One region of the Thalassospira sp. GB04J01 genome, then DNA from elsewhere that is predicted to be linked to it. Evidence: predicted binding sites of a transcription regulator. Region 1 holds the regulator's gene; each other region holds the start of a gene.
The links. Region 1 encodes PhoB, which activates phosphate uptake and scavenging genes when phosphate is short. Its sites were predicted from a motif close to TNTCATAAAACTGTCA; they were not measured.
Positions count from the first base shown of each region.

Region 2: the regulator PhoB is predicted to act here: its motif matches at 4,522-4,537, upstream of AMM48_RS14775 (inorganic phosphate transporter).
Region 3: the regulator PhoB is predicted to act here: its motif matches at 7,261-7,276, upstream of AMM48_RS03025 (choice-of-anchor I family protein).

Region 1 is NZ_CCDX020000008.1:265,351-276,046, forward strand. Features, by position in the region: gene folB (dihydroneopterin aldolase) at 1-326, opposite strand, end outside; gene AMM48_RS06400 (SDR family oxidoreductase) at 384-1,154, opposite strand; gene AMM48_RS06405 (calcium/sodium antiporter) at 1,249-2,211, opposite strand; gene AMM48_RS06410 (cation:proton antiporter) at 2,521-4,302, shown strand; gene phoB (phosphate regulon transcriptional regulator PhoB) at 4,371-5,069, opposite strand; gene phoU (phosphate signaling complex protein PhoU) at 5,087-5,809, opposite strand; gene pstB (phosphate ABC transporter ATP-binding protein PstB) at 5,833-6,636, opposite strand; gene pstA (phosphate ABC transporter permease PstA) at 6,638-7,987, opposite strand; gene pstC (phosphate ABC transporter permease subunit PstC) at 7,980-9,359, opposite strand; gene AMM48_RS06440 (PstS family phosphate ABC transporter substrate-binding protein) at 9,495-10,526, opposite strand.
Region 2 is NZ_CCDX020000014.1:15,406-26,101, forward strand. Features, by position in the region: gene AMM48_RS14765 (DUF2189 domain-containing protein) at 1-365, opposite strand, end outside; gene AMM48_RS14770 (AsmA family protein) at 881-4,438, shown strand; gene AMM48_RS14775 (inorganic phosphate transporter) at 4,610-6,136, shown strand; gene AMM48_RS14780 (VUT family protein) at 6,369-6,914, shown strand; gene queA (tRNA preQ1(34) S-adenosylmethionine ribosyltransferase-isomerase QueA) at 7,005-8,057, shown strand; gene tgt (tRNA guanosine(34) transglycosylase Tgt) at 8,064-9,206, shown strand; gene queF (preQ(1) synthase) at 9,218-9,685, shown strand; gene queG (tRNA epoxyqueuosine(34) reductase QueG) at 9,809-10,696, shown strand, end outside.
Region 3 is NZ_CCDX020000005.1:312,412-323,107, forward strand. Features, by position in the region: gene AMM48_RS02995 (ABC transporter substrate-binding protein) at 1-23, shown strand, start outside; gene AMM48_RS03000 (sugar ABC transporter permease) at 121-1,029, shown strand; gene AMM48_RS03005 (carbohydrate ABC transporter permease) at 1,022-1,909, shown strand; gene ugpC (sn-glycerol-3-phosphate ABC transporter ATP-binding protein UgpC) at 1,914-3,026, shown strand; gene AMM48_RS03015 (ATP-binding protein) at 3,184-4,695, opposite strand; gene AMM48_RS03020 (response regulator) at 4,705-5,448, opposite strand; gene AMM48_RS03025 (choice-of-anchor I family protein) at 5,613-7,208, opposite strand; gene AMM48_RS03030 (FAD-dependent oxidoreductase) at 7,394-8,473, shown strand; gene AMM48_RS03035 (DUF2256 domain-containing protein) at 8,497-8,670, shown strand; gene pgi (glucose-6-phosphate isomerase) at 8,729-10,375, opposite strand; gene AMM48_RS03045 (PfkB family carbohydrate kinase) at 10,523-10,696, opposite strand, start outside.

The sequences.
Region 1 (10,696 bases):
CCATCCTGACAAATACGTCGGGTACCAACGACAAGATCTTCGTAGCTCAGAACGGTGGAAATATCATCATTCTGCACCCCGTCGCCTTCGAGTACTGCCAGATCAAGGTTGATCCGCACACGTTGGGGGGCTTCCTTTTCGTGATCATAGACCCCGATCGAGGTATGCATCACCATATCGCGCACAAAGACGCGGCGCAGGCTGACCGCCAAGTCTGTATCGGGCACGTCTGTGCCCGGCAAGTCCGTTTGGCGGAGGTCCGTATGGGACAAATCCGCAAAGGGCAACGTGGTAATCTTGGCGTCCTGTTTGAGGCCTGCGGTCATATTTCCGGTCTTCCTTGTGCTGCTATCTGCGGCCAGATGTCAGATCCGCATCCGACATCATTCTTCTGGCGTGTCATCGTCGCCACTGGGCGCCCAATCAAGATGCTGCCCGCCGTCAAGGGCTAACATTTGCCCGGTGATGGCCGGCGCGGCAAGGAAAAATCGAACCGCGTCGCAAATCTCTTGCGGGTTTGTCCCAACTTTCAGGGGTGTTTTCGCACATTGCTGATCGAAAACTTCCTGTGTTTGTCGGGTGCTAGGCAATGCCGGGCCCGGTCCGATGGCATTGACACGTATTTTTGGTGCCAAGGCCAGTGCCATGGTCTGGGTCAAGGTCCAAAGACCTGCTTTAGACAGGGTATAGGTCATGAAATGCGGATTAAGATTCCACACCCGTTGATCAATCATATTGATGATCAGGCCCTGACAATCGTCTGGCAGGCGTTTGGCAAATTGCTGACTTAGGACAAAGGGTGCGCGCAGGTTGGCTTCCATATGAAGGTCCCATCCTTCGCGCGTTGCACTTTTGACGTCATCATATTCAAAGGTCGATGCGTTATTGATCAGAATGCCAATCGGACCAAGGGCGGCCTTGGCTTCGCGCAGGATGCGATGGGTATCATCCTCGTTGGAAAGATCAGCAGAGATCACGCAGGTGCGTCGCCCAAGGGCGCGGATTTCATCGGCCAGATGTTCGGCATCTTTGCGCGAATGATGGCAATGCAGCGCAATGTCATAGCCGTTGTTCGCCAGATCAAGTGCGAGTGCGCGACCAATGCGTTTGGCGGCCCCGGTAATCAATACTGTTTTTGGCACATGATCCGTCATTCTGGCATCGCCCCGTTATGTCACATCAAACTTCATGGCATCGTTATTTTGCATCAGATGTTTTTGGGGGCCAATACCGCACCCCACCCATCTTTTACGCCGCGACCAGCTGGAAGACATAGACAAAATAGGCGATCACGAAAACCACACCGGCACTGCGCGACAGTTTGCGGAACGCAAAAGTCACCAGCAAAAGCGCAACCGTCACCGCCAGCATGATCCAAAGGTCAGACGCCAGGATTTGAGCCGGAACCGGTATCGGCGTGATCAGCGAAACGCCGCCAATGATCACCAGAAGGTTCAACAGGTTTGAGCCAAACACATTGCCAAGCGCAACATCGGAATGTCCGCGGAATGCGGCAACCATGGAGGCGGCAAGTTCGGGCAAGGATGTGCCAAAAGCCACAAGGGTTAGGCCAATTACCGCCTCGGAGACACCAAACTCACGGGCGACCGTCACACCACCATCGACCAGCCATTCCGCGCCAAACATCAAGGCGACAATCCCGATCACGGTTGCAATGATCGGCTTGAACCAGCCTGAGGGCACCTCGCCGACTTCATCGACCTCTTCTTCGTGCAGGTTACTGGCGTGGCTAGGCATGTTTTTGTCGTGCTTATAGGTGAAGTACCAGATCGCGACCAACACACACAGCATCACCGCCCCGGCCCAGCGTTCAATCACGCCAAACATGCACAGCCCGATAAACAAGAGCGTGCCCAGCAACATCGCCCCACCATCGCGCACAACCGTTACACGGCCTGCTGCAATAGGTTTAAGCAAGGCCACGGCCCCCAGGATCAGCAATATATTGGCGATATTTGATCCAACCACATTCCCCATCGCGATATCGGCAGTACCTTTGAGCGATGCGTTCAGCGATACAACAAATTCCGGCGCGGACGTGCCCGCCGCCACGATGGTCAAGCCGACAATAACCTTGGACACCCCCATCAAAAGGGCAAGGCCAACAGCCCCCCGAACGATGAATTCGCCACCCGCGGTCAAAAGGACAAGACCGGCGATAATCTGAATATAAGGGATCAACTGTTCCAAGATGTGTTTGCTCGTATTGATTATATCGTTAATTCAGGCCCAACCGGTAATTCAGGCCCATCCAATTCAGGCCCATCTGGGCCCGCGGAACATGGCATTCCGCAAGATGAATGGCAAGTCATCAGGACATGACAATTGTCACAACAATCACGTCCCCATGCATCAAAGCCATCAATGTCACGCATTCTGCTGTTGTGCGGGGGCTGCCGCCTGTCGATCAGATTTCCATGAGACGGGCGGGGTTATTTTCGTTATTCTAGTATTCTTGGTAATTTCAAATATTTAACCGCGTGTTGGGCCAATCAAACCATGCATCACGGCGTTCTGTTCGAGTTATTCCTGATCCTGACGGCGGCGGTGATCGCCGTGCCGCTTGCCCATAGGTTGCGGGCAAATTCCATCATCGGATTTCTGATTGGCGGTTTTTGCATCGGCCCGTTCGGGTTCGGACTGATCAATGAGCGTCAGGACATTGCGACGGTTGCCGAACTTGGCGTTGTGTTTTTGTTGTTCATGATCGGGCTTGAGCTGTCGCGCGAACGTCTGCGCGTGATTGGCGGGCGGTTTGCCGTGCTTGGCCTGTTCCAAATTGGCGTCTCGATGGCGGTGCTGTTTGCCGGGTTGGCCGTCCTTGGCTTTAGCGTGCCCAGTGCCGTGGTGATTGCCGGCGCGTTGGCCTTATCATCGACCGCGATCATTTTAAAACAGCTTTCCGACGATAGGCAGCTCCATACAAAGTTTGGGAGGGCCGCCCTTGCCATTTTGCTGATACAGGATGTGGCGGTTGGTCCGTTCCTGATCATGGTGCAGGCCGCAGGGGATGCTGGAACCGAAACCAGCCCATGGGTCAGCATTCTGACCGGGATTGGGGCGGTTTGTGTTTTATTGCTGGTCGGGCGCTATTTGTTGCCGCGCCTGTTTCGCTATATCGCGCTTCTTAAGAACCCGGAACTGTTTGCCATTGGCACATTGTTTGTTGTTCTGGCCGCCAGCACGCTGACCGAAGTTGCCGGACTTTCGATGGCACTTGGCGCCTTTATCGCCGGTGTGATGCTGGCTGAGACCGAATTTCGCCATCAGATTGAGGCCGACATCACCCCGTTTCGCGGTGTTTTCCTGTCGCTGTTTTTCATGTCGGTGGGCATGTCGGTCAATGCCGATATTGTGTTTACCCAGTTTGGCACCATTGTCATTTGGCTGATTGCGCTGATTGGCACGAAAACGGGCCTTCTGTTTGTTCTGGCATTGATGGCCCGCTTTGAAAAAGGGTCGGCGTTGCGTGTTGGCATGAGTTTGGCCGCCGGCGGCGAGTTTGCCTTTGTCATGCTGGCACTGGCCGCACAAAATGGCGCGATTGCGCCAGATCTTGTCGCGGTGATGATCCCGGTGGTTGCCCTTTCGATGGCGTTGACCCCGACATTGATGACCATCGGGCAACGCATTGAAGAAAAGCTCCATCCCAAAGAAGACGACCAGCTTGGCCCGATTGAAGCCGAAACCGAGGGGCTCCAGCAGCATGTTCTGGTCATCGGGTGCGGACGTGTTGGTCGGGTTTTGGCGAGATTGTTAAAAACCCGCAACATTCCCTATGTGGTTCTTGATAGCGATGCACTACAGGTTTCACGCGGGCGGGCCGAAGGATTACCGGTGTATTTTGCCGATGGGTCACGACCGGAAACATTCCGGGCTGCGCACACAGACGAAGCAAAAATTGCGGTCGTTGCATTGGGAAACCCGCATGCGACCGAAAAAGCCGTTGCCCTGCTCCGTCATTACTATCCGCATTTGAAAATCTTTGCCCGCGCACAGGACATTACCCATATCGGGCCGCTGTCGCGCAGTGGGGCGGATGCGGCCATTCCCGAGGTGCTTGAAACCGGGTTGCGGCTTTCAGATCATGTGTTGGCGGCCTGCGATGTGCCGCAAGAAGAAATTGATGCCGAAATCGCCAAGTTCCGACGTGCTGACATGTTGCTGATGAATGAGCTGGCCCCGCGTACGCAGCGCCGCAAGGCCGAAGCGGCAGGCTCGGCTAAGCCTGCGTCTGGCTCTGGCCCCAAAACACCAAAAGCCAAAAAAGACGGCAAATAAACCAAAACCCCCACGCAAAACGCGATGGGGGTTTCTATCTTCAGGTCGCCAAAACAGGTTTGGGTGAACTACGCAGCGGTTTCTGAGTCCAGTGCATAGCCCGCCGCACGCACGGTGCGGATGATGTCGCGGGTCCCTTTGACGTCATTAAGCGCCTTACGCAGACGGCGGATATGGACATCAACTGTGCGGGTTTCGACATAAATGTTCGGGCCCCAGACCGCGTTAAGCAGTTGTTCGCGTGAGAAAACCCGGCCCGGATGCTCAAGGAAATAGCGCAGCAGACGGAATTCCGTCGGACCCAGATGGATGGCCTTGCCATTGCGGCTGACACGGTGGGCGGCGAGATCCATTTCGATATCGGAATAGATCAACTGCCCTTGTGGTTGCGCCGGACCGGACCGGCGCAACAGCGCACGAATACGGGCCAGCAATTCGCCAATGGCAAACGGCTTGGTGACATAATCATCGGCCCCGGTATCAAGGCCGCGAATGCGATCGCCTTCTTCACCGCGCGCGGTCACCATGATCACCGGCACATCGCGGCTTTCAGGTTTACGGCGGATCTGACGGCAGACCTCAATCCCCGACATGACCGGCAACATCCAGTCCAAAAGAACCAGATCAACATGGGTTTCGGCCATGATTTTCAACGCTTCGTCACCGTCCCCGGCTTCGACAACCTGCATCCCCTCGCGTTCGAGGTTGTAGCGCAACATGGTCACGATTGCGGCTTCGTCCTCGACGATTAGAACCGTTGGGTCCATCTTCCTATGCTCCAGTGTCACTCATTCGGTTCGACAACAGCAAAGTTTGCTGCATCGTTTTTTGGCCGACCATCTGTCGGCAGGTCTTCGCCTTTGATCCGATAGTAAATCGTCTCGGCGATATTGGTCGCATGGTCGCCAATCCGTTCAATGTTTTTGGCAATGAACAGCATGTGCGTCGATGCGGTAATGTTACGCGGGTCTTCCATCATGTAGGTCAGCAATTCGCGGAACAGCGAATTGTACATGTCATCGACTTCCTGATCGCGGGCCCAGACACGCTGTGCCTTTTCCGCATCGCCTTCGATATAGGCGTCAAGAACGTCCTTGATGATTTCCTGTGCCAGACGCGCCATGTTCGGGATGACCTGAACCGGGCGGATCGGCGGGATCTGATTAAGGACCTGGGCGCGCTTGGCGATGTTTTTCGCAAGATCGCCAATTCGTTCCAGATCGTTTGACAGCTTCAGGGTTGTCACCACCTGACGCAGATCGTCTGCCATCGGCTGACGCAGGGCCAGCAGACGGACAGCAAAATCCTGAACTTCCTGTTCAAGCATATCAATACGATGATCGGAAATAATGACCTTTTCAGCCAGTTCCGAATCGCGTTTGACAATGGAGCGGATTGCAGAGATCAGCTGGCTTTCCGCAAGCCCGCCCATCTGCGAGATGATGTTGTTCAGACGGGTCAGTTCCTCGTCGAACGAACTCACGATATGTGTTTTGTCGTCAGCCATTTAAATCGCTCTCCTGCGGGCGCTTAACCGAAGCGGCCGGTGATGTAACCCTTGGTGCGTTCGTCTTTTGGGTTGGTGAAAATCTGATCGGTTTCCCCAACTTCAACCAACTTTCCAAGATGGAAGAAAGCCGTGCGTTGCGACACACGTGCAGCCTGCTGCATGGAGTGGGTCACAATCACGATCGTGTAGTTCGAACGCAATTCATCAATCAATTCTTCGACCTTGGCAGTCGCAATCGGATCAAGTGCCGAGCACGGCTCATCCATCAGGATGACTTCCGGGCTGACGGCAACCGCGCGTGCAATGCACAGGCGCTGTTGCTGACCACCGGAAAGTCCGGTTGCCGGCGACTGAAGACGATCTTTGACTTCCTTAAGCAAGCCCGCACGTTCGAGCGAGGTCATGACGATTTGATCAAGCTCATCGCGCGAATTGACCAACCCATGGATCCGCGGGCCATAGGCCACATTGTCATAGATGGTTTTCGGGAACGGGTTTGGTTTCTGAAACACCATCCCGATGCGCGCGCGCAGCTGAACAACGTCGATGCGTTTGTCATAGATGTCGCGGCCATCAAGGGTGACTTCGCCTTTGATGGTAACACCGTCAATCGTATCGTTCATGCGGTTCATGCAGCGCAGGAACGTTGATTTACCACAGCCCGACGGGCCGATCAGAGCGGTGACCTGACGTTCGACGATATCAAGATTGACATCAAACAGCGCCTGATTGTCGCCATAGGAAAGATTAAGGTCACGTGCCGTCATTTTTGGGCTTGCGACGGACGGCTGTGCCGTCATTGCGCTTTGAGATACAACAGCCATTTTACCACTTCCGTTCAAATTTCTTGCGCAGATACACGGCAAATCCGTTCATCAGAACCAGGAAAGCCAGCAACACCATAATCGCCGCCGAGGTTTTCTCGACAAAGGCACGTTCCGGGCTATCGGCCCAGAGATAGATTTGCACCGGCAGAACCGTGGCCGGGTCCAGCGCCCCGCCCGGGATATCGACAATAAAAGCAACCATGCCGATCATCAAAAGCGGTGCGGTTTCACCAAGAGCCTGCGCCATGCCAATGATCGTCCCGGTCAGGATGCCCGGCATTGCCAATGGCAACACATGATGGGTGACAGTCTGAACCGGGGAAGCACCAAGGCCAAGGGCGGCCTGACGGATAGACGGCGGCACCGCCTTGATCGCGGCACGCGAGGCAATAATAATCGTCGGCAATGTCATCAGCGCCAGCGTCAAGCCACCGACAACCGGGGCGGAACGCGGCAGATGCATGACATTGAGGTAAACCTCAAGACCGAGCAAACCAAACACAATCGACGGCACGGCAGCGAGGTTGTTGATATTGACCTCGACAATCGTGGTGAAGCGATTTTTCGGTGCGAATTCTTCCAAATAAACCGCCGCAAACACCCCGATCGGGAAGGAAAGGGCCAAGGTCACCATCAGGGTATAGAGCGAGCCAACAGCCGCCCCCCAGATGCCTGCCAGTTCCGGTTCACGGGAATCGCCATTGGTAAAGAAACGGCTGTGGAACTGTTTTTCCACCGCACCGTCCGATTTCAAGCTGTCGTACCAGGCGATTTCCTCGTCATTGAGACGACGGCTGCCTTCGTCAACATCGGCACTGATGTAGCCTTTGTTGAGCATGTCAAAATCATCGCCGGAAATCAGCCAGACCTTACGGGTTTGACCGATCAGACCGGGGTTTTCCATCACACGTTCGCGCAGGTCATAAGATGCCCCGCCCGAAACAATTGCGTATAGATCACGTTTTGCCTGACGCGATGTGACGTCGGGGAACCGGTCACGCAGGGCCTGTTTGATCAGGCCGTCAAAGTTGGCCTTGCCGATCACCGCAGGATCACCGGTGCCGTCAGGATCAATCTCGGCGGCGTCAAAGGTCACTTCAAGCTGGACATAGGTCTGGAAAAAGGCGGTGTAGCCTTTGGACCCAATCGACCCGGCCAGAACAAACAATGCCAGAAGCGCAAGCGCGATTGCGCTCAGGCCATAAATTTTAAAGCGGCGTTCTGCGGCGTAACGTTTTTTGATGTTACGGGCAATTTTCGGGCTGTCCCAGTCAACCGGCTTGTGCAGATTGTCCGAGATTACCTTGGCCGCGGCTCTATCTTCCATAAGAGATGCCATATCAGTCATATTTCTCGCGATACTTCTGAACAACCTTAAGGGCAAATACGTTCAAGCCCAAGGTGACAAGGAAAAGAACCAGCCCCAACGCAAAGGCCGACAGGGTTTTTGCACTGTCAAACTCCTGATCGCCGACCAACAGTGTGACGATCTGAACCGTTACCGTGGTTACCGCCTGTAGCGGGTTGACCGTCATGTTCGCGGCAAGCCCTGCGGCCATCACCACAATCATGGTTTCACCAATCGCACGCGACACCGCCAGAAGAACCGCACCAACAATACCGGGCAAGGCTGCGGGGAAAATCACGTGACGGATGGTTTCCGATTTTGTCGCACCAAGCCCATATGACCCATCGCGAAGCGATTGTGGCACCTGCGACATCACGTCATCAGACAGCGAGGAGACGAACGGAATGATCATGACGCCCATCACAAGACCGGCAGCAAGCGCACTTTCCGAACTGACATCCAGACCAAGGATCGCGCCATTGTCGCGCAGGAACGGGGCAACGGTCAGGGCAGCAAAGAAGCCATAGACAACCGTCGGAACGCCTGCGAGAATTTCAAGGGCTGGTTTGGCCACCGCACGGAATTTCGAGGAAGCATATTCACCCATGTAAATGGCCGAAAACAGACCAACCGGTACTGCCACCGCCATCGCAATCAGGGTAATCAGCAACGTCCCGACAAACAGCGGGATGGCGCCAAAGGCCCCGTCCGATGCAACCTGATCCGCACGGATCGCGGTTTGCGGGCTCCATTCAAGGCCGAACAGAAACTCAAGCGGGCTGACTTTGCTAAAGAAATGTATCGCTTCGAACATAAGCGAAAAGACAATTCCCACCGTTGAGAGGATCGCAATCGCCGAACAGGTGATCATGATCCAGCGTGAAATACGCTCAACGTTGTTGCGTGCACGCATGTCGGGATCAATCTTGCGATAGGACAACGCAATCCCGGTCGTGGCAACCGCAAGCATCACAACAACCAGTGCCGCATTGGCAATGGTTTGCAAATTTGCCAGACGCCGCCCGGCGTCAATGATTTCGGGCGAGACGGACAAATGTTGTCCGTTGCCCTCTGCAATCAGTGAAATGCTGTTAAGGGCAAGCGAGAGCTGCCCGGTGTTGCTCGTGATTTCGGCTGGTAGATCCGAGACAATCATCGCTTCGATGATCGATCCCTGAAAAACATACCAGACAACCACCAGCAACAATGCAGGAAGACCACACCACAAAGCGACATACATGCCGTAATGGGCGGGCAAGGAATGAAGGTTACTGTACCGACCGCCCGAAAGGGCAATCGCCCGCTGACGCCCGAAATAAAAGGACAGCGCACAAAGTGCGGCAACCGCGAGCAACAGGAAAGACAGGGACATTACTTTAAATCCGTTTGCCAGGTGGGCCTGCAGAAATCACATCGAAAGGCCAATAGGACAAAAACAATAAATTAATCAAGCCTGGAAACAAAGAAACCGATGGCGACCCATGCCGCCACCGGTTGAAGTATCACGTTACATGCTCAGCGGCGAAAGATTCATCGCAGCGTTACGAACTGTTTCACGCTCTTTTGCATCCATCGGGATCAGACCACGATCAGCAAGGTAACCTTCGTCACCCCAAGCTTTGTCCGCGGTGAACTCAGCCAGGTATTCTTCAATACCCGGGATGGTGCCGACGTGTGCGTTCTTTACGTAGAAGTAAAGCGAACGCGAAACCGGGTAATCACCAGCAGAGATTGCTTCGAAGGTCGGTGATACGCCATTGATCATCGAACCCTGAAGTTTGTCGCCATTCTGGTCGAGGAAGGAGAAACCAAAGATGCCAAGTGCGTCTTTGTTGGCTTCAAGCTTCTGAACGATCAGGTTGTCGTTTTCGCCAGCTTCAACGTAGGCACCGTCTTCACGAACGCCAGCGCAAACAGCTTTGTGCTGATCAGAGTTGCTCTCTTTAAGAGCAGCAATGGCTGGGAATTCGTCGCAAGCTTCTTCAAGTACCAGCTCGGTGAAAGCATCACGGGTACCGGAGGTCGGCGGCGGGCCGAGAACTTCGATTTTAACGTCCGGCAGGCTCGGATCGATTTCCGACCAAGTGGTGTAGAAGTTATCTACAAGCGACTTGCCGTCTTTGGACGGAACGATTTTAGCAAGAGCAAGGAAGATCTGCTCTTTGGTCAGGTCAAGTTCAGGTGCTTCGTTGGAGTTCGACAGAACAATACCGTCATAGCCAACTTTAACTTCGGTGATTTCCGAAATGCCGTTAGCAGCACATTTTTCAACTTCGGACTTCTTGATGCGACGCGAAGCATTGGTGATGTCGGGATGCTGTTCGCCAACACCGGCACAGAACAGCTTCAAACCACCGCCAGAACCGGTTGATTCAATAACCGGAGTCTTGAAAGAGGTGGTTTTACCGAATTCTTCAGCAACTGCGGTTGCGAAAGGAAACACGGTGGACGAACCAACGATACGAATCTGGTCACGTGCCTGGGCAGCGCCAGCAAAGGCAACGCTCATCAGCGCCGCAACAGCAAGAGTCTTCTTCATGGTATATTCCCCAATGGTTGTTCCACTTCGGAACGGTGCAACGATCTGCGAGCCGGACTCTACCGCTGGGTGCTTACGGTATTGTGTCGCTTTTATTAAGCTTATGTGACAACGCATTTTGGATGCAAAAATACTGAATTTTATACAATTAAATCAATTGATTAGATTGA
Region 2 (10,696 bases), on a different contig from region 1:
ATTTGGCCCGGGTTGCGGCGAAACCCGTTCAGGCTGTGCCAAAGGGTGACGTTCTCGCCCATTTCAAGGCGGCGACTGGTTTCATAAAGCCCGACAGCCAGAAGCGGGGCGAGGAGCATAAAGCCCGCCGCCAAGGGTAAGGTCAGATGAAGCTGCCCAGTTCGAAAGATGCTCAGGACCACAAGATAGCCTGCAAGAACACAGAATGCGCCATAGGCCAACCCGATGGCAGGGGCACGTTTGAAATCCCGCCAGCCTGCTTCAAGCCATGCACCGGACTGATCGGTGGTGATTTCGCGAATGGCGATGCCGCTTATTGTGGGTTCGACCGTATTGTTTGTCTTTACGATTGTTGTTTCGGTCATGGGTGTCCTCCCTGTCGCTTTGGCCGGTTTGATTTGGCCTGTCTCATTTGGCATGTCGCTTTTCGCAAAACGATCTTTTGATCTGCCTGAAAGTCAGGATTGAATTTGCTGGTGTGTAAAATGTATCATTTTAAAGGTGGATTTCCACCATCCAGTTGATTTTAAAGCATGTATAAAGAATGTGTGATGTGCCATTCTGATGAAATTGGGTTATGTTCCTGCATGCTGTGGGATTGTTTGGATTGGTTAAAAAATCAGATTTTAATCAGTCTGGATGCTTGACTGCGGCGTATGACCCATACAGATGACACGGAATGTGGACAATTGGGGCGATAAGACCCATCTGAACATCGGAAAACCAATCGAACGGTCTGTGAACAATCTCTCGCCATTTTCTATTGCGAGACGTAATACGAACCCTATGCTTTTGGGGCCTGACCCGAAACTTGAAATCGAACCTTAAAAGGTCGCTGCCCACCGGCAGAACGATCTTGCGAGCAAGCGGAGCCTGACTTTTGAAAAAAATCCTTGCCGTTATCGGCGCTGTGCTGGTCGTTTTGATTGCAGCGTTGCTGATCATTCCATCCCTGATCGACTGGAATGGCTATAAGGCCCAGGTCAGTCAGGCTGTCCGTGATGCCACGGGACGCGAACTTGTGATCAATGGCGATTTGTCGATGTCGTTGATCCCGTCGCCTGCCTTGTCGGCAGAACAGGTTGCACTTGGCAATGCGCCTGGTGCAACGGACGCGAACATGGTGACGATTTCAGAAGTGCGGGTTTCCGTTGCGATGATGCCGCTTTTGACCGGTAATGTTCAGGTCACCGAAATCAGCCTGATTGATCCGGTGATTGCCATCGAAACGTTTGAAGATGGCAGCAACAACCTTGTGTTCGATCCGGCACAGGCAAAGCGTTCCGGCCCGGATGCGGGGACGATCACCACGCCCGAGCCTGCAACGCCATCGACAGAAAACACCCCGGCTGCACCGACATCCGGTGATGATGGTGCAAGCAGCGATTTCTCCAGCGCCATTCAGGTTGACCGGCTTGAGGTCGAAAATGCCACGATCATTTACCGCACACCGGGCAGTGAGGAACGCATCGAAGGGCTGACCATTGGTGTGTCGGCCGATAGCCTGAATGGCCCGATGGACGGCGAAGGATATGTGTTTTATCGCGGCATTCCGCTGACGTTTGAATTTAACGTCGGACAGATCAGCCAAACCGGTCCTTTCCCGGTCAGTCTCAAGGTCGGTGTCGACAAGGTCGATGGGGGCATTTCGCTCGGCGGTAAAGTTGACCTGTCTTCGGACAGTCCCGGATTTGACGGCCAGATTGAAGGCAAGTTTGATGATCTGCGCGCAGCAGCATTGCGCATTGCCGGTGAGGGAGCAGACATCCCTGATATTGCCGCCAAGCCGTTTGACCTTGGCGGGCACATCACGGCCGATGCCAAATCGGTTACGTTAAATGATTTGTCGATCCGTTTTGGGGAAACCCGTGGATCGGGGGCGATTGCGATTGATCAGGAACCGCGTATGCGGGCTGATGTTGCGTTGCGCTTTAACCAGCTTGATCTGGATTCAATTCTGGTGCTGGCCGATGTCGGTGATGGCGTAAAGGCACCAGTAGCCGACACCGCATCGGGTTCATCATCGACCGATGCAGGAAAAGCATCCGATGAGGCGCAGTCCATTCCATCGCAAAGTTCGGTGAAATCGGGTTCAGCAAACGGGCCGATTATTCCGGCCGATCTGACAGCATCCATCGATTTTGAAGTCGAGACCCTGATTTATAATCAGACGCCCATTCACAATGCCCGTATCAACGCGGCGATTGCCAACAGCAAAGTCACCTTGAACGAGGTATCCGCCGGATTGCCCGGTGGAACGGACTTGGCAGTGTTTGGTAGCATTTCGGGTGAAAAATCGACACCATCTGCGGCACTTAGCTATGAAATCGCGTCGGAAAATATCCGTGCAGTGATCCGTTGGCTTGGTGTTGATGTTGATGGTGTGCGCGCTGATCGGTTGCGCCGTTTCTCGCTGACCGGCGGGATTAAAGGCACACCTGAGCAGCTTAACATTTCCGATCTGGACATGCGCATTGATGACACCGCCATTCGCGGTGCTGTGGTTGCCAATATCAGTGGTCCGGGACTGCCGTCCCTTGGCATCGGGCTTAAGCTTGATCGCATCAATCTTGATCAATACCTTCCGAGCAGCCCAAGTGCGGCGGGCAGCGATCAAGGTTCTGGTGCGTCGTCAGGGACGACTTCCGGTTCGGGGGCTGCATCATCTGATGGTGCTTCTGGTCAAGGGACTGCAGGTGGCACAGATGCCGATATGGTCAAACTGATCAAGGATGCCCTGGCACCACTTGACGGGATGGCAGCCAATTATCGGTTGTCGGCCGATGAGATCATTTCATCGGGTGTGTCGGTGCGCGGGATCGTTATTGATGGCAACATCAATGGGCGCAAGATCGCACTGAACAATTTTGCCATTGCCGATGCGGCTGGTCTTGCGGCCAGTGCCAAGGGAACATTTAATGGTGCTACGGACATTCCGGCATTTGAAGGTTTGGCCGTGCGCGTTACGGCCAAAACGCTTGAGCCGTTGGCGAAACTGACGGGGATTACCCTGCCGGCACCGGCCAGCAGTTATAAAAGCATTCAGGCCAATATTGGTTTGAACGGACCTGTGAGCGGGCCAACACTTGATCTTGATGTGTCCAATCCGTTGGCACAGGTGAGCCTTAAGGGTGTGTTGGCCAATATCTTTGGCGCCAATCCCGGCCTTGATGGCAAACTTGGTGTTCAGGCATCAAGCCTGAACCGGGCACTTGATCTTGTGGCACCGACCTATACCCCATCGGGGAACCTTGGGCGTCTGGCACTTTCCAGTACGGTTAAGGGAACGGCACAGAACATCAATCTGGGCGACCTGAAACTGGTCGTCGGAGCATTTGAAACGGCGGGGGACGTCAAGTTTGATGCGACGCAGGCCCAGCCAAAAGTCACCGTCAGCCTTTCTGGTGGCAAGCTTGCGGTTGATCCGTTCCTGCCAGCCGAGAAACGCGCTGGTTTGATGCCGGGTGCGGGAAGTGGGATGCGCAAGGCAGCATTTAACCTGCCGCAGACGGCAAGTGTCACCCGTGTGGATGCCCGTGATGGCACGCCGTGGGATGATACGGTGATTGATGTTTCGGCCTTGCGGTCGATTGATGCCGACATCACCATTGTCCTTGATCAGCTTGATTTTGATACCTACAGCCTGATGAAGCCCGACTTGAAGGCGGATCTTGTTGCCGGGTTGTTGACGATTTCCAAGCTGACCGGTGTGTTGGGCGGTGGTGATCTGGTGATTGATGGTAATTTCGATGCGCGCAGCACCGACATTCCCAAACTTGCCCTGAAAGGCACGCTGGATGGTGCGCGGGTTGAAAAACTTGCCCCTATTCAGGTCGCCAGTGACCTTATCAATGGCGGTATTCAAACCAAGTTTGATGTTTCCGCATCGGGCAATACATCGCGTCGTCTAGTCTCAGCCCTTGGCGGGACAGCCGATTTTGTCCTGAACAATGTGCGGTTCAGCAATGCCGATAAACGGTCTGCTGATCCGAAACTGAACTTGCAGGCTTTGCTTCGTCAGGGGCCGCAGGCCATGGTGGTTGAGGGTATTGGCAACAACGACATTCTTGAAACGCTTGAGGCCGATATCACCATCACCAACGGTGTGGCCAAAACCACCCGGGTTGAGGCAACCTCACGCGTGGGGACGGCGGATGCGGATGCGACCCTTGATTTGCCCAAATGGCTAATGGATACGCGCGCCGACTTTGATTTCTCGGAAAAAATCGAAGAACTGCCGCCGTTCAGTGTCTTTGCCAAAGGCAAAATTGACGATCCGGTGATTACTGGACGGATGGACAAGGTTGCGGTGAAGGTTCTTGATAACCTTTTGGACAAGGCGCTTGGCGGGGATGGATCGTCCGGTTCAAGTGGTGATTCGGGTAAGGATGCGGCCAAAGGATTGCTAAAAGGTCTTTTGAATCAATTCGGTCGCTAATCCCTGTCCTTGAGATTTTATCTTTGAAACGGCCCTGCAGTGCGGGGCCGTTTTATTTTTGGGACATTGCCATAGTAGTTGATTGTCACATAACGGCAAAAAAACCTTAACAAAGTGGCTCGGCTTCTACATGATCCGCGCGTCGATTCCCTTTGATGGTAACGGTTGATTATGTCGGTAAAGAAAACGGCTCTGGATAAGGACCTTAGGTGGCAGAAGCGCATGGATGCGGGGATGGGTGAAACCGCCTCGATCAGTGCGAAGCTTGGTCTGGCACTTGTGTTCCTGCTGGCGTGCAGCGCGTTTGTCGCCTTTCAAATGGGCGGGGTGCCGCAAAGTGGTTTCCTGATTGCGGCTGCCGTTATTGGCGGGTACATGGCGCTCAACATTGGGGCCAATGACGTTGCCAACAATGTTGGCCCGGCGGTGGGGTCCAAGGCGCTGACCATGGTTGGCGCGCTTTTGATTGCCGCTGTTTTTGAGGCTGCTGGTGCGATCATTGCCGGTGGCGATGTTGTCAGCACGATCAAGAACGGCATTATTGATCCGGCCCAGATGCCCGATCCTCAGACCTTTATCTGGGCAATGATGGCGGCCCTTCTTGCTGCTGCCTTGTGGCTTAACCTTGCGACATGGATTGGTGCGCCGGTCTCGACCACACATTCCATCGTGGGCGGGGTCATGGGGGCCGGTATGGCCGCCGTTGGCGTTGGTGCGGTAAACTGGCCGACCATGGGCACGATTGTCGCAAGCTGGGTAATCTCGCCGGTTCTGGGGGGAGTGATTGCCGCCGGGTTCCTGGCCTTTATCAAATTTCGCATCCTTTATACCGACGACCGGGTTGCTGCGGCGCGTAAATGGGTGCCCATCCTTGTCGGTGTGATGGTTTCGGCCTTCACGATGTATCTGATGATGAAGGGCGTTAAGAAAATCTGGAAAGTCGAAACGCCGGTTGTGATTGCAATTGGTATTGCGGCTTTCATCATTACCGTCTTGCCGGTGCGTCAGGCCGTTATGCGGGCCTCTGCTGATATGACGGGACGTCGCAAGGAAATTGCATCCCTGTTCCGGGTTCCGCTGGTTGTATCGGCGGCCCTTTTGTCATTTGCCCATGGGTCGAATGACGTTGCTAATGCGATTGGTCCGTTGGCGGCCATTGTTTCCGGTGTGAACAGCGGTGAGATTGTGACCTCTGCACCCATCCCGATCTGGGTGATGGTCATTGGCGCGATTGGCATCGCAGCCGGACTTATCCTGTTTGGGCCAAAACTGATCAAGACGGTGGGGTCGAAAATTACCAAACTTGATCCGATCCGGGCCTATACCGTCGCGCTGTCGGCAGCCTTGACCGTGATTATTGCCTCGGCGCTTGGTCTTCCGGTCAGTTCCACCCACATTGCGGTGGGGGCGGTGTTCGGTGTGGGCTTCCTGCGCGAAAGCCTTAGTCATCGTCGCCGCAAGATCAATCCGCCAATGTTGGTGAACGTTGGGAACGGGGATCAGGCCAATGAGCATATCGAAGCCCTGCGCCAGATTGATCCGAACGAAGCTGAGAAGGCCGAAAAGAAATTCCGCAAACGTCTTTTGGTGCGTCGTCGCTATGTGGTGACGATTGCAACCGCCTGGGTGGTGACGGTTCCGGCTGGTGCGTTTCTTGGCGCCTTGCTGTTCTTCACCATTCGCGGCATTATGTTGTAATATCAGAAAGAATAGAGTTTCGCGGCACGAGCCCCATTTTCTATGGGGTATGTGCAGCGATCTGCAGCGGCGGTCAGGGTTTTCCTGATCGCCGTTTTTCCTTGACCGCTCTGTGCCGTGGGCGTAAACACCCGGCAACCAAAGTTGTACCGAACCCGGTCTTGATCGTCGCCCAATAAAGTGGGCCGCGAGATTTGTTATGCGTGGGTCGACCTTATTGAAGGACAGGTAGATGAAAGCCATCATTTTCGGCATTCTGGCCATGGCCGCAACGGTTGTTGCATCCAACATTCTGGTCGAATATCCGCTGCCCGGCGTTTTGGCCGATTGGCTGACCTATGGTGCGTTTACCTATCCGGTGGCGTTCCTTGTGACGGATTTGACCAACCGCGCGCGCGGGGCCAAGGCGGCCCGTCTTGTGGTGCTGGCGGGGTTTGCGTTGGCGGTTGTGTTGTCGCTGGTCTTTGCCGACACACGCATTGCCATTGCATCGGGGTCGGCTTTCCTGATTGCGCAGATGCTTGATGTCACCATCTTTGACAAACTGCGTCAGGCGACCTGGTGGAAAGCGCCACTTGTCTCAAGCGGGATCGGGTCGGCTGTTGATACCGCGCTGTTCTTTTCCATTGCGTTCGTGGGCACCGGTTTGCCGTGGCATACATGGGCAATGGGTGATTTCACCGCCAAGGTGATCATGGCGCTGACCTGCCTTGCGCCGTTCCGTTTGTTGATGGCGGTGGTGACACCGCGCCAGAATGCGGAACCGGCACGAGGGTAATAAGCTGTCTGCTGCTTGTGATTTTTGGCGAAGGGGCGCATAAAACGCCCCTTCATTTGTTTGTTCATTGTTCTGGAATAGCCCTGATCCATGAAAGTCGATCTGTTCGATTTCGAATTACCGCGTGAGCGCATTGCCGAACATCCCGCATCGCCACGCGATGCGGCGCGTATGCTTGACCTGTCGGCGGCGGATATCCAAGACCGTATCGTGCGCGAATTGCCCGATATTTTGCGTCCCGGTGATTTGCTGATTTCAAATGACACCCGTGTTATTCCGGCCCGCCTGTTTGGCAAGCGCGGGGAGGCAAAGGTCGAAGTCACCCTGCATAAGCAGGAAGGCCTTGGCACTTGGGTTGCCTTTGCCAAGCCAGCCAAGAAGCTGCGGATTGGTGAAACATTCTGGGTGAATGATGAATTTGAGGCCGAGGTCCTTGATAAAAAGGACGGCGGCGAAGTGGTATTGCGGTTCAATAAGTCCGGTGCGGATTTGATTGCCGCGCTTGAGGAATATGGTGTGATGCCGTTACCTCCTTATATCCGGCGCGAAATAGGTGGCGATGATCAGGATAAATCCGATTATCAAACCATTTTCGCGCAAAAGGATGGTGCGGTTGCGGCCCCGACGGCCGGATTGCACTTTACCCCGGAATTGCTGGCCAATCTTGATGCGCGCGGAATTAACCGCCGCACGATTACGCTGCATGTCGGTGCGGGCACGTTTTTGCCGGTGAAGGTCGATGATACCGAGAACCACAAAATGCATGCGGAATGGGGATCAATTTCGCCTGAAATTGCCAATCTGATCAATGAAACGCGGGCCAATGGCGGACGGGTTGTTGCAGTTGGGACGACGTCGTTGCGATTGCTTGAAAGTGCGGCGCGCGAAGACGGGGTGGTTGAACCGTTTGAGGCAGAGACCGACATCTTTATCACGCCGGGGTATAAGTTCCGGGCGGTGGACATGTTGTTGACCAACTTCCATCTGCCGCGTTCGACCCTGTTCATGCTGGTATCGGCCTTTGCCGGGTTTGACCGGATGAAGGCGGCCTATGCCCACGCGATCGAAAACGAATATCGTTTTTATTCCTATGGCGATTGCAGCTTGCTTGAATGCGCCAGTAAAATTGATGCACGGACATAAATCGAGATGACCGAATTTCGCTATGAATTTCTTGCCCAAGACGGCAAGGCCCGGTTGGGGCGCATTCACACCGCACATGGCGTGATTGATACGCCGACTTTCATGCCGGTGGGAACAGCCGCCACGGTTAAGGCGATGTTGCCGGAAAATGTTGCAGATACCGGTGCGCAGATTTTGCTGGGCAATACGTACCATTTGATGTTGCGTCCGGGGGCGGAACGCATTGCACGTCTTGGTGGCCTGCATAAATTCATGAATTGGGACAAGCCGATCCTGACCGATAGCGGCGGGTATCAGGTGATGTCGCTTGCGAAATTGCGCAAGATCACCGAAGACGGTGTGACGTTCAAAAGCCATATCGACGGGCGCAAGTTTAACCTGACGCCGGAACGGTCGATGGAAATTCAGCATTTGCTGGGATCGACCATCACCATGGCGTTTGATGAATGCACCCCGTTCCCTGCGACCGAGCAACAGGCGCGCGAAAGCATGCAGATGTCGATGCGCTGGGCAAAGCGGTCCAGAGATGCCTTTGTCGAACGTGAAGGCTATGCGCTTTATGGCATTCAGCAGGGCAGTGTGTTTGAAAACCTGCGTCGGGAAAGTTCGGAAAAGCTGACCGAGCTTGATCTTCCGGGGCATTCGGTTGGCGGGCTTGCGGTGGGCGAAGGTCAGCAGATCATGTTTGATACGCTTGATTTCTGTGTTGATATGTTGCCGGCCAACAAGCCGCGTTACCTGATGGGGGTTGGCAAGCCGTCTGATCTTGTGGGTGCTGTGATGCGCGGGATTGATCAGTTTGACTGCGTTTTGCCGACCCGGTCGGGGCGCAATGCACAGGCCTTTACCCATCGGGGGACGTTGAACCTTAAAAACGGGCGTCATCGTGATGATGACCGTCCGTTGGATGATCAATGTGGATGTCCGGCCTGCACGAAATATTCGCGCGCCTATTTGCACCACTTGATCAAGGCGGGTGAGATGCTGGGTTCAATGCTGCTGACGTGGCATAACCTTGCCTATTATCAGGATTTGATGCGCGATATGCGGAGCGCCATTTCCGAGGGCCGCATGGACGCATTTGCACGCGATTTCCATGCCGCACAGGAAGGCGGGGATATTGATCCCGTGCCGATCATCGAGGATTAAGGAGAACCGTCATGGCCGATCAGACGATCTATGACAATCTGACCATGCTGGGCAGTGACACAGCACAGCCCGCATCCCCGGATGAAGCCGTTCTTGAACGTGTGGCCAACCCGCAGGCCGGGACCGATTACTGTGTGCGGTTTGTCGCACCGGAATTTACGTCCCTGTGCCCGATGACAGGTCAGCCGGATTTTGCCCATCTGGTGATTGATTACATTCCCGGTGACTGGCTGGTGGAAAGTAAATCGCTGAAGCTTTTCCTGACCTCGTTCCGGAACCACGGATCGTTCCACGAGGATTGCACGATCAAGGTGGCCAAGCGCATTGTCGAAACGCTTGATCCGAAATGGCTGCGCATTGGCGGGTACTGGTATCCGCGTGGCGGTATTCCGATTGATGTGTTTTATCAGACGGGTGCGGTACCAGAAGGTGTCTGGATCCCTGATCAGGGGGTTGCGCCGTATCGCGGGCGTGGCTGACGCCGATCATCTGTCAAATTAACGTCAAAGGCTGCCTTGTGAATAAGGTGGCCTTTTGTGTTTTGGTGAGATGATTATATAAGGCAGCACAGAGCGAAAACAGAGTGAACCCGAAATTCCGCCATGACAGTTGCTACTGCCATCACGCTTGAAATGCTTCAGGCCAAAGCCCGTGAAATCGGCTTTGACGTCTGTGGTGTTGCGCGTCCGAGCATTGATGCGCGCAATCAGAAGCGTCTTGATGAGTTTGTTGCGGGTGGGGAATACGGGTCGATGGACTGGATGAATGATCCCGAACGGTTGCCGCGCCGCCGTGATCCGGTGGCGTTGTGGCCGGATGTGAAATCCGTGATTGTGCTGGGCAGTAATTATGGCCCGGCGGAAAATCCGATGGCCTTGCTGGATCACCCCGACCGGGCGATGATTTCGGTCTATGCCAAGAACAAGGATTATCACGACCTGATCAAAAAGCGCCTGAAACAACTGGCACGCTGGTTGATGGAGCAGGCGCAAAAATCAGGGGCAGGCGGTGAGCAGGTCAAGGTGTTTGTCGATACCGCCCCGGTTCTTGAAAAGCCACTGGGTCAATCAGCCGGGATTGGCTGGCAGGGCAAGCACACCAATCTGGTGTCGCGCGAATTTGGCAGTTGGCTGTTTCTGGGCGAGGTGTTCACAACGCTTGAGTTTGCGGAAGCCACGCCGGAAATCGATCATTGCGGGTCGTGTTCAAAATGCGTTGCGGCCTGTCCGACCGACGCGTTTCCAGCGCCCTATAAGCTTGATGCGCGCAAATGCATCTCATACCTCACCATCGAACATGATGATGTGATCCCGCGCCAGTTTCGCCGTGCGATGGGCAACCGTATTTACGGCTGTGACGATTGTCTGGCGGCCTGCCCGTGGAATAAATTCGCCACGCGGACCGAGGAGCTGGCCTTTATCCCGCGTGCGGAACTGACAGCCCCCCGGTTGGCCGATTTCCTTGAGCTTGATGAGGCAGAATTTCGGGCG
Region 3 (10,696 bases), on a different contig from region 1:
CTGTTGAATTGGCCAAAGACTAATCTCATCTGATCAGAACAGTATTGCTGTCTGAATAGCGCGCAGGCCCCGGATTTCCGGGGCCTGCTTCCCACTACTTTAACTTTTGAGGCAAAGGGTATGGGGGCTTCTCAAAGCACCGAAAGCAACCTGGCGGCCAGCATCCAACGTCATCTTTCCAAGATCGTGGTTGCACCGTCCTTTGCTGCGTCCCTGTTTTTCGTTTACGGGTTTATCCTGTGGACCGGCTATATGGCGTTTTCCAAGTCGCGCATGCTTCCCGTTTGGGATTGGGCAGGCTTGCGGCAGTACGAACGTCTGTGGCAGATGGAGCGCTGGCATGTTGCCATTGAAAACCTGTTTATATTTGGCGGTCTGTTTATTGTGACCTGCCTGTTTATCGGGTGCCTTTTGGCAGTTCTTCTCGATCAGCGTATTCGCGCCGAAGGCGCTCTTCGCACGATCTTTCTCTATCCGATGGCCCTGTCGTTCATTGTGACGGGTACTGTCTGGAAATGGCTACTTAATCCGGGCCTTGGCCTTGAAAGCATGATGCATAACCTCGGCTGGGAGAGCTTCAAGTTCGACTGGCTGGTAAATTCAGACATGGCGATTTACACCGTTGTCATCGCAGCCGTCTGGCAGGCATCGGGCTTTGTCATGGCAATGTTCCTTGCGGCATTGCGCGGCGTTGATCAAGACATCATTCGCGCAGCCTATATGGATGGTGCCAGCCTGCCCCGCATCTATTTCGGCATTATCATTCCGTCAATTCGCCCGGTCTTCCTGAGTGCGATTGTCGTTCTGGCCCATCTGGCTGTCAAAAGCTTTGATTTGGTCATCGCCCTTACCGGTGGCGGCCCGGGCTATTCATCCGATCTTCCGGCAACCTTCATGTACACCATGGCATTCCAGCGCAACCAGCTTGGTATTGGCGCGGCCAGTGCGATGATGATGTTGGCAACCGTTATGGCGATCATTGTGCCGTACCTGTATTCCGAACTGCGCGGAGGCAAGAAAAATGGCTGATATTCAGACCTATAGCCAAGACGCAGGCTGGAAAAACGTCGTACTGCGCGGGTTGCTGTATCTCGTTTTGATCCTGTTTGCGATCTACTACCTCTTCCCGCTGATTGTCATGATTTCAACGTCATTGAAGTCGCTTGACGAAATTCGCGAAGGGTCCCTGATTTCACTTCCGCGTGTCATCACATTTGATGCCTGGAACTATGCATGGAACGAGGCATGTGTCGGCGTGGAATGTACGGGTATCAAAATCTATTTCTGGAACTCGGTCAAAATGGCGGTTCCCGCTGTTCTGATTTCGACCTTCCTTGGTGCGATCAATGGCTATGCGTTGACCAAATTCCGGTTCAAGGGTGCAAACATCGTCTTTGCCCTTCTGCTGTTTGGCTGCTTCATTCCGTTTCAGGTCGTTCTGCTGCCGATGTCGCAGGTTCTTGGCAAGCTTGGTCTTGCCAGTTCGACCCCGGGCCTTGTGATGGTCCACGTCGTGTATGGCCTGTGCTTTACCACCCTGTTCTTCCGGAACTACTATGTTTCGATCCCCGACGAACTGGTCAAGGCAGCTACCATTGATGGTGCGGGTTTCTTCACCATTTTCTGGCGTATCATTCTGCCGATCTCGACCCCGATCATCGTGGTTTCGGTCATCTGGCAGTTCACCCAGATCTGGAATGACTTCCTGTTTGGTGCCTCATTCGCCTCTGGCGCAAACGCACCAATGACTGTCGCACTCAACAATATCGTCAACACCACTACCGGCGTAAAGCAATACAACGTTGATATGGCCGCAGCTCTGCTGACGGGTCTTCCGACGTTGCTGGTTTATGTTCTGGCAGGCAAATACTTCGTCCGCGGCCTGACCGCTGGTTCGGTGAAGGGATAAGCAAATGGCATCACTCACCCTCGATAAAGTTCGCAAGGCATTTGGCCCTGTTGAAGTTCTCAAGGAAATCAACCTGTCGATTGACGATGGCGAGTTTCTCGTCCTTGTCGGTCCATCAGGTTGCGGTAAATCGACCCTTCTGAACCTGATTGCAGGTCTGGAAACGTCCACGGACGGGGAAATCCGCATTGGCGATCGCGTCATTAATGACGTGCACCCCAAAGACCGTAACATCGCCATGGTGTTCCAGTCTTATGCACTTTATCCAAATATGACGGTGCGTAAGAACATCACCTTTGGTCTGGAAATCCGGGGCGTCTCAAACGCGGAACGTGACAAGGCAGTTGCCGATGTTGCGAAACTTCTGCAAATCGAACCGCTTCTGGATCGTAAGCCAGCCCAGCTTTCAGGTGGTCAGCGTCAACGCGTTGCCATGGGGCGTGCGCTTGTACGTGATCCGGACATCTTCTTGTTCGATGAGCCGCTTTCGAACCTTGATGCCAAGCTGCGCGTCGATATGCGTACCGAGATCAAGAAACTGCATCAGCGCCTTGGATCGACCATTGTCTATGTGACGCACGATCAGATCGAAGCCATGACACTGGCATCGCGGATCGCAGTCATGAAGGGTGGTATCCTGCAGCAGTTCGATACCCCGCAGAACATCTATGAGCGCCCGAACAACATGTTTGTTGCCGGCTTCATCGGCTCACCGTCGATGAACTTTATGGATGCGACCCTGCGCGATGAAAATGGCACGCTTTCGGTTCATATTGACCGCGAAGGCAGCCCGATCAGCCTTCCACTGTTTGAAGCACCGGAAAGCTACCGCGCATATGCTGGCAAAAAGGTTGTCTTTGGCATCCGTCCTGAGGCGCTTACGCACAAACGTAGCAGCTCAGACTCTGCCGACAGCCAGTACGTCAATTTCGATAGCAAGGTCGAAGTGATCGAACCGACAGGTGCCGACACCATGACCGTGATTGAAATTGCCGGCAAAGAAATCGTCGCGCGTGTCCGGCCAGACCGGGCACCAACACCGGGCGAGAGCATGACGTTCTCGGCCGACATGTCTCAGATCAGTCTGTTTGACCCGGATTCCGAGTTGCGGATCTGATCTGACTGGCGGGTGGTTCTGGGGGCCACCCGCCATTCTTCTTTTTGTCGTATGCCCAAATCGAAGGCGGCGTCAGAACATGCATCAAATTGCAGGTTCACGTAGATTGTAAACGGTCCCGCTGTGGGCCGTTTTTTTTGTTACCGCATTCAACAGATCACGGATTGACCGTAACCCGACGGGGCAGCGATATAATCACCTCAAGCCCCCTGCCCGGCATGTTGCGCAACGCAATATGACCGTCATGGGCATCAACTACGGTTTTGACAATCGACAAACCAAGGCCACTGCCGCCTGTCTTTCGCGCGCGTGATCCTTCAACCCTATAGAACGGTAAAAACACCTTATCCTGATGCTCATCGGGAATACCCGGGCCTTCATCGCGGATCGTGACCAAAACCGTGTCGGCTGTTGCCTCAAGACTGACCTTTGCCCGATGACCGTATTTCAGGGCATTTTCAATCAGGTTGGTAAAGGCACGTTTTAGGGTGCCCGGTCGACAGGACAAACGAATGCTGCGTTTGCCGCCAAAGGAATGTGGTTCATCCCCGCCGCCAAACACCGTATGGACGGAACTGAATTGCAACGGTTGAGGGCCATCAAAGGACACAGGGCGACCAAGGTCGGCGTAATCGTCACAGATCGCCTCAAGAACGGACACGAAATCAACGGTGCGTTCTTCTTCCTTCTGAATCCAGTCGCCCAGAAAGTCCAGCGCATCGTTTAAAAGGCTGTCCATTTCATCAAGGTCGCGCAGGACCGTTTCACGCAACTCATCATTTTCAATAAATTCTGCCCGCAGACGCAACCGCGTACTGGGTGTGCGCAAGTCATGCGAAATCGCCGCCAGCATCCGGGTTCGGTCGCCTAGCATGCGCGATATCCGTTCGCGTAAATCGTTATAGGCTGCTGCCATCGACCGGGCTTCGGTCGGGCCACGTTCTTCGACTGGCGGATTATCGACTTCATCTCCGTGATTGATGATGGCACGTGTCAGGTTCTTGAACGGTCCAGCCAGCAAATCAGCAAGGGCTGCAAACACCGCCAAAACGGCGGCGACCCCCATCAAAAACATCAAGAAAACAAGCGACGGCGACGAATAGTTTGCCCAAAGTTCATCATGGCTCACCAGAAACCGTTTGCCCGATGGCATCATAATTTCAACTTGGGCTTCCAGACCAAGCCGCGCAATTTCGCGCGACAGCTCGGCGAGAAACAGGCTGGGATTTTCGGTGGCCTCGATGACGGCGCGCTGTTCAGCACTTAGCCGTCCACGCAGAAAATGAACCTTCACCGAAATCGGCCACCCGGTGTTGGCCAACCTGACCGGAAGGGCAATGTGCTGTGCCGGGCGGGAGAACAAAAGCAACGTTCCCAGATCATCAGGGGGCAAAATCCGTAACGCCATGCCATCGCGCGCCGCGATATCGACAATATTGGATTCAAATTCGGGATTTTCGGCAATACGAAGCAATTCGCGGATGGTAAAGCCCAGTGTATAGGCCCGCCCGATCCGCTCGTTACGCTCAATGACATAGAGGGATGCCATGGTGCTGAGAATGGCGATGATCACACCGCCCAGCATCATGAGCATAAAGATGCGCCCGCCAAGGGTACGCGGTTTATAGCGGCGAAGATGGTTGCTAAATTCCGCGAACATACCGCCCATCAGCCGACCCTAAAGCGTTTGCGTATCTGCGCAGAACTGATAACCGATACCGCGCACGGTTTTGATCAGCTTGGGGTTTTTGGCATCTTTTTCGATTTTGCGGCGCAGGCGGCTGATCTGGATATCGATACTGCGATCGAACGGCAGCGAGCTTTGCCCGCGCACGATATCAACCAGTTGTTCACGTGAAAGCGCACGCTTGTTGTTTTTCACCAATGCCAGCAACAGCGAAAATTCACCTGTTGAAAGGTGAACCGCCACACGGTCGGCATCAAGCAATTCACGTGACCCGATATCAAGGGTCCATTCGCCAAAAATGATCCGTTTGGTTGGCGCGACTTCGTTATCAACCGGCCCCGCGGTACCGGTTTCAAACCGGCGGAACACGGCACGAATACGTGCCAGCAATTCGCGCGGATTGAACGGCTTGGTCAGATAGTCATCCGCACCAAGTTCCAACCCAAGAATACGGTCCGTATCCTCACCCACCGCCGTCAGCATAACAATCGGCACCTTGGATGTACGACGCACGTCACGGCACAATGCAAAGCCGTCTTCACCTGGCAACATGATATCAAGAATCACCAGATCGATTTTCCAGTCACGTAAAGCCCTGTGCATCTCATTACCATCAGACACCGTGGTGATCCGAAAGCCATGTTGCAGCAGGAATTTTTTCAAAAGCTTCTGGATTTCCTGATCGTCATCGACAACCAGAATATGAGGTTCACGTCGCGTAGTCAGAGTCCCCACCTCCCTATGGTAGACAGGCCCGATCAGGACCTTGGGCGGAGTTTAGTCGATAATGCCAACGGTTTGAACCATTTTACCAATTGTCGCTGATAAAAGAAAAAGCCGGGCTTTACCCGGCTTTCTCCAATGCGTTTCAACGCCTTTACATCCTGTGATGTGATGGACTATTTCAGGTCATAAACCTTCGTGCTGCCCGATACTTCAGACGCAACAACAAGCATCGCATTGCCAGTCGGGCTGTCAGTGGCCGCGACGAACTGGAAACCCTCAGGTGCGAGTTCACCAGCAGTGTCATGTTCCGGGCTGCCCGAAAAACGACGATCACTGTGATAAGTAACAAATTGCGGGTTGCTCGGGTTTGTCAGGTCATAAACCATAAAGCCACCCTGACGTTCCAGACCGATAAAGGCATAAGGCGTGCCGTTGACATAGCCCGACGCGATGCCTTCGGGTTCTGGCCCCTTGTCATCAGAACGGTTGTCGCGGCTGTAGTTTTCGGTATCCGATGCGTTAAATACATTTGCGTAATTTGCTGCCAAGTACTGCTCAAACGCATCACCACTGTCAAAGACCATTTGGCCATCGGCATCAAGGACCGAGAACGACCGCGCCCCATAGCTGTAAATCACATCGACGTCACCATCACCGTCGGTGTCGCCCTGTGCGGTTGTGGTTTTCAACCGGCCCAGATTTTCATCTTTCTGAAGGCTGCTTGCATTCGGGAAGGTAACCGGATCAAGCGTCAGCTTGCCAACACGCGTTTCTTCGCTGTAACCGTCGTAATCACGTGAATCGCCCTCGTTGGCGATCAGAACCCACGTTTTGCCACCAATCTCAATCGCATCAATGGTGTCTGGCATATACATGCCCATCACCGACCATGTGCGGATGTTGATTTTGCCATCCTTATCACTGGCATCAAACGCATGAACCGAATGATCCTTGAAACCAAGACCCGCGATGCGGACAACGCTTGCGGTTTCGATATCAATGATTGCGACCGCGTTGTTTTCCTGAAGCGAGACATAGGCGGTTTTACTGTCTTTGCTAACCGCAATATATTCCGGCTCGACATCCTGCGCGACGCTGGAGGTGCCGGGGTTTGATGTCCGCATGCCATATGGCAGGTCGGCATTATTGAGGAACGTAAAATCAACTGTGCGCACATCAGAATCGCTCAGCCCATCAACACCGCCTGACAGTGAAATGATCGAAACACTGCCTTCCGGATCGTTGGTAAAGGCGTCGTTCGGCTCACCCTCATTGGCAACCAAAACATGTTTACCATCCGGGCTGAATTTGATCATGTCGGGCAATGCCCCGACGGTAACAGCCGAGATGAAGTCGCCATCAGTATTGAAAAACACAGCCTGTCCGGAGGCCTGTTTGTCGGCATTTTCAACCGCAACCGCGACAACCCCATTCATGATCGCAACGCTGTTGGCACCCTTGCCCCACGCCGAAAGTGTGATGGCACCGACCTTGGTCAGTTCATCCGGGTTCGACATGTCAAGAATATCAATCGCCTTGTCGGCACCATTGACCACGAAAATACGCTTTGTTTCCGGGTCAAAGGCCGGAATTTCAGCCGCACTTTCGTCAAGCATTCCTGTCCGATATTCGCCCATCGGGACAATCGTGAGTGGATGTGCACCAACGTTGGTGCTCCCATCGGCCATCATGACACTGTTACTGGCGGTCCCGGCACAGGCACTCAGCAGTACGGAAACGGCGGCAGTTGCCAGAAGTGAAGAACGCATAATTCCCCCTTGGTAAATGGTTCATAAAAACAGACAACCTGCGGATTTGCTGTAACGGTTTGATGACCGAATGGTGACCGTTTCATAAATATCTTTCGGCAATGACTGCTCCAATCGGCGTGCGAAGCCGTAATAATAGTCAAACCGTCGCGTTGTCAGGACCCAAGCCAGACAGGATTGCCTTCATGCCACAGATTAACATCGCCGTTATCGGCGCGGGAATGGCCGGTCTAAAAGCCGCCAGCACGCTGCATAACATTGGAATGAACGTCACCGTTTTTGAAAAAAGCCGTGGGCTTGGCGGACGTCTGGCATCCCGGCGCACCGATTTTGGTCATTTCAATCATGGTGCTCAATATGTGACTGCCCGAAATCCAGGATTTGATGCATTCCTGCGTCAGGCAACCGACCATAAATCCGCGCGAAACTGGCGCCCGAACCTTCATCGCGGCGACATAGAAAGTGGATCGATAACCTCTACCGACCAGATCGCACAAAACCCAGATACCATCTCGCAACTTGATCAAACAGCGCAGACCAGCATGGTCGGTAACCTTGCAGTTGATTGCTGGTTTCAGGGGGCACCACAGATGAATAAGCTAATCCATCCGCTGGTGGATGAATTTGACATCAAAAAACAGCATCGCATCATCGCGATTGAGCCATCCGGCCCGCGCCAGTTCATGTTGCATGATGATCTTGATGGCACATTTGGGCCATTTGACGGTGTGATTGTCTCCGCACCCGCACCACAAACTGCGGATATTTTACGCCCGCTCAGCCCCCGTTTTGATCCGATTGGTGATGTGGTGATGGCGCCCTGCTGGGCGGTGATGGTGGCATTTGAAAAGCCGCTGCCGACGGCCTTTGATGCCATGCTCTATCCGTCTCCGGAAATTAGCTGGGCGGCACGCAGCACACAAAACGAAGGCGTCTTTCACCCCCGCACCCCCGACCCATGGGTTTTGCACGCAACACCACAATGGTCGCGCGACCATCTCGAAGAAGACAAAGACCGGGTAATTGAAAAGCTTCTATCGGCCCTTCGCACCGCAAGTGGTGTCAAACTGCCCGAACTGCATAGCATCGCCGCCCATCGCTGGCGCTATGCCCGTACGGAAGTGCCGCTTGGCAAAAGCTATTTGAACGGTATGAATGGTCGGGTGATTGCCGCAGGTGACTGGTGCCTTGGCGCGCGGGTCGAAGCCGCATGGCGCAGCGGCCAAACCGCCGCGCACGCCATGATGCAAACCCTGATTGGGTAGCGCTAACAACAGAACATACCAACATGCCGCGTAACGCAAACGGACAACGCCCTTCAAAGGCCGACTTGCCACAAAAGACATGCCCGGCCTGCAATCGACCATTTTCATGGCGGCGTAAATGGAAGGATTGTTGGGACACGGTGCGATATTGTTCGGAGAGATGCCGCAACCAGCGCTCACAAAAAGAGCGACGTTAGACAAAGCAAACGTCGCTCTTTTCACGCATTAAATGCACGCGATGACCACCCCCGGCAGTCAGCTACGTAACGATTGCAACTGTTTGACAAGCCCCGCGGTCGAGGCATCACGTGATGCAGCACTTTCAGTGCCCTGTACCATCGGAAGCAGTTCCTTGGCCAATTGTTTGCCAAGCTCAACACCCCACTGGTCATAGGAATTCACATTCCAAATGATACCCTGAACAAAGATTTTATGTTCATACATCGCCACCAACTGGCCCAGCGTAAACGGGTCAAGCTGCTTATAGAGGATCATGGTGCTAGGTTTATTCCCGGCAAAAACCTTTTGCGGGGCAAGCACATCAATCTCCGCCGGGGACAGATCACCACCAGCAAGCTCATCACGAACTTCTGCTTCGGTCTTACCGCGCATCAGGGCTTCGGCCTGTGCAAAGCAATTGGCAACCAGCTTTTCATGATGGTTCGACAACGGATGCAGCGCCTTGGCCGCGACTAAGAAGTCCACCGGGATCAGTTCGGTTCCCTGATGGATCAACTGATAAAACGCATGCTGCCCATTGGTGCCGGGCTCCCCCCAGATGATCGGGCCGGTTTCATAGGCAATTGGCTGACCATCACGGGTCACTGATTTACCGTTACTTTCCATATCGGCCTGCTGCAAATAGGCAGGCAACCGCGAAAGATGCTGATCATATGGCAGGATGGCCTGGCTCGATGCGCCCAACACATTGCGATACCACACCCCAATCAGGGCAAGGGTCACAGGAATGTTGGCGTCAAGCGGTGCTGTTTTGAAATGAGTATCCATCGCCTGCGCACCGCGCAGCAATTCTTCGAACTTGTCATAGCCAACGGCGAGGATGATCGGCAGGCCAATCGCCGACCACAGGCTATAGCGCCCACCAACCCAGTCCCAAAAACCAAACGCATTATCGGTATCAATCCCGAATGCCGCGACCTTATCGAGCGCAGTTGAAACGGCGACAAAATGCTTAGCAACGGCATTTTCGTCGCCCAATGCCTTAATCAGCCAATCACGCGCCGAATAGGCATTGGTCAAGGTTTCATCAGTGGTGAAGGTTTTGGATGCGATGATAAAAAGCGTTGTTTGCGCATCAAGGTGTTTCAGCGTATCGACAATATGCGCGCCATCGACGTTCGACACAAAATGGCATCGGATGCCGTCAATGTGATACGGGCGCAGCGCCTCATTAACCATCACCGGACCAAGGTCCGATCCACCAATGCCAATATTGACGACATCGGTAATTTTCTTGCCAGTATGGCCCTTCCACGCGCCCGAATGAACCCGCGCAGCAAAGGCTTTTAACCGGCTGAGAACGTCCTTGATCGCGGGCATGACATCTGCGCCATCAACCTCGATCGAACCGCCATCAAGATTGCGAAGGGCCGTGTGAAGAACAGCACGATTCTCGGTGACATTGATCCGGTCGCCGGCAAACATCCGGTCGCGCCAACCTTCGACATTGGCCGCAGTCGCCAGTTCGCGTAGGGCGACCATGACGTCATCGCTGATCAGGTTTTTCGAATAATCAACAAACAGGTCATCCAGTGACACGTTAAAGCGATCAAACCGTTTGGGATCGTCGGCGAACGCCTGACGCAGGTTCAATTTTTCGGAAATATCCGCACCAAGGCGATCAAGTTTTTCCCAGCTATCGGTCATTTTATCTGCGGACATACCACCCTCGGCCAATTCAAATCATTTCACACACAATCACCATGCCAGGCAGCCTAGCACGATGATCATACTGTTTGTGGGACAGTTTGCGTAAAGAGTGTGGCGGTGATGGGGCTGCCGCCACGCTTACACGGTATTCCTAAATCCTCAACGCGCGGAAAGAAAGGCTTCGACTTCTTTCTCGGTCGGAAGCGCGTTGATCGCACCGCGTTTGGTGGCCGTAATCGCCCCCACCGCATTGGCAAAGGCACATGCGTCGCGGAGTTTTTCTTCTGATCCCAGCAAATCCGGATCTTTTAAAAGCCGCGACAGGAAACCCGC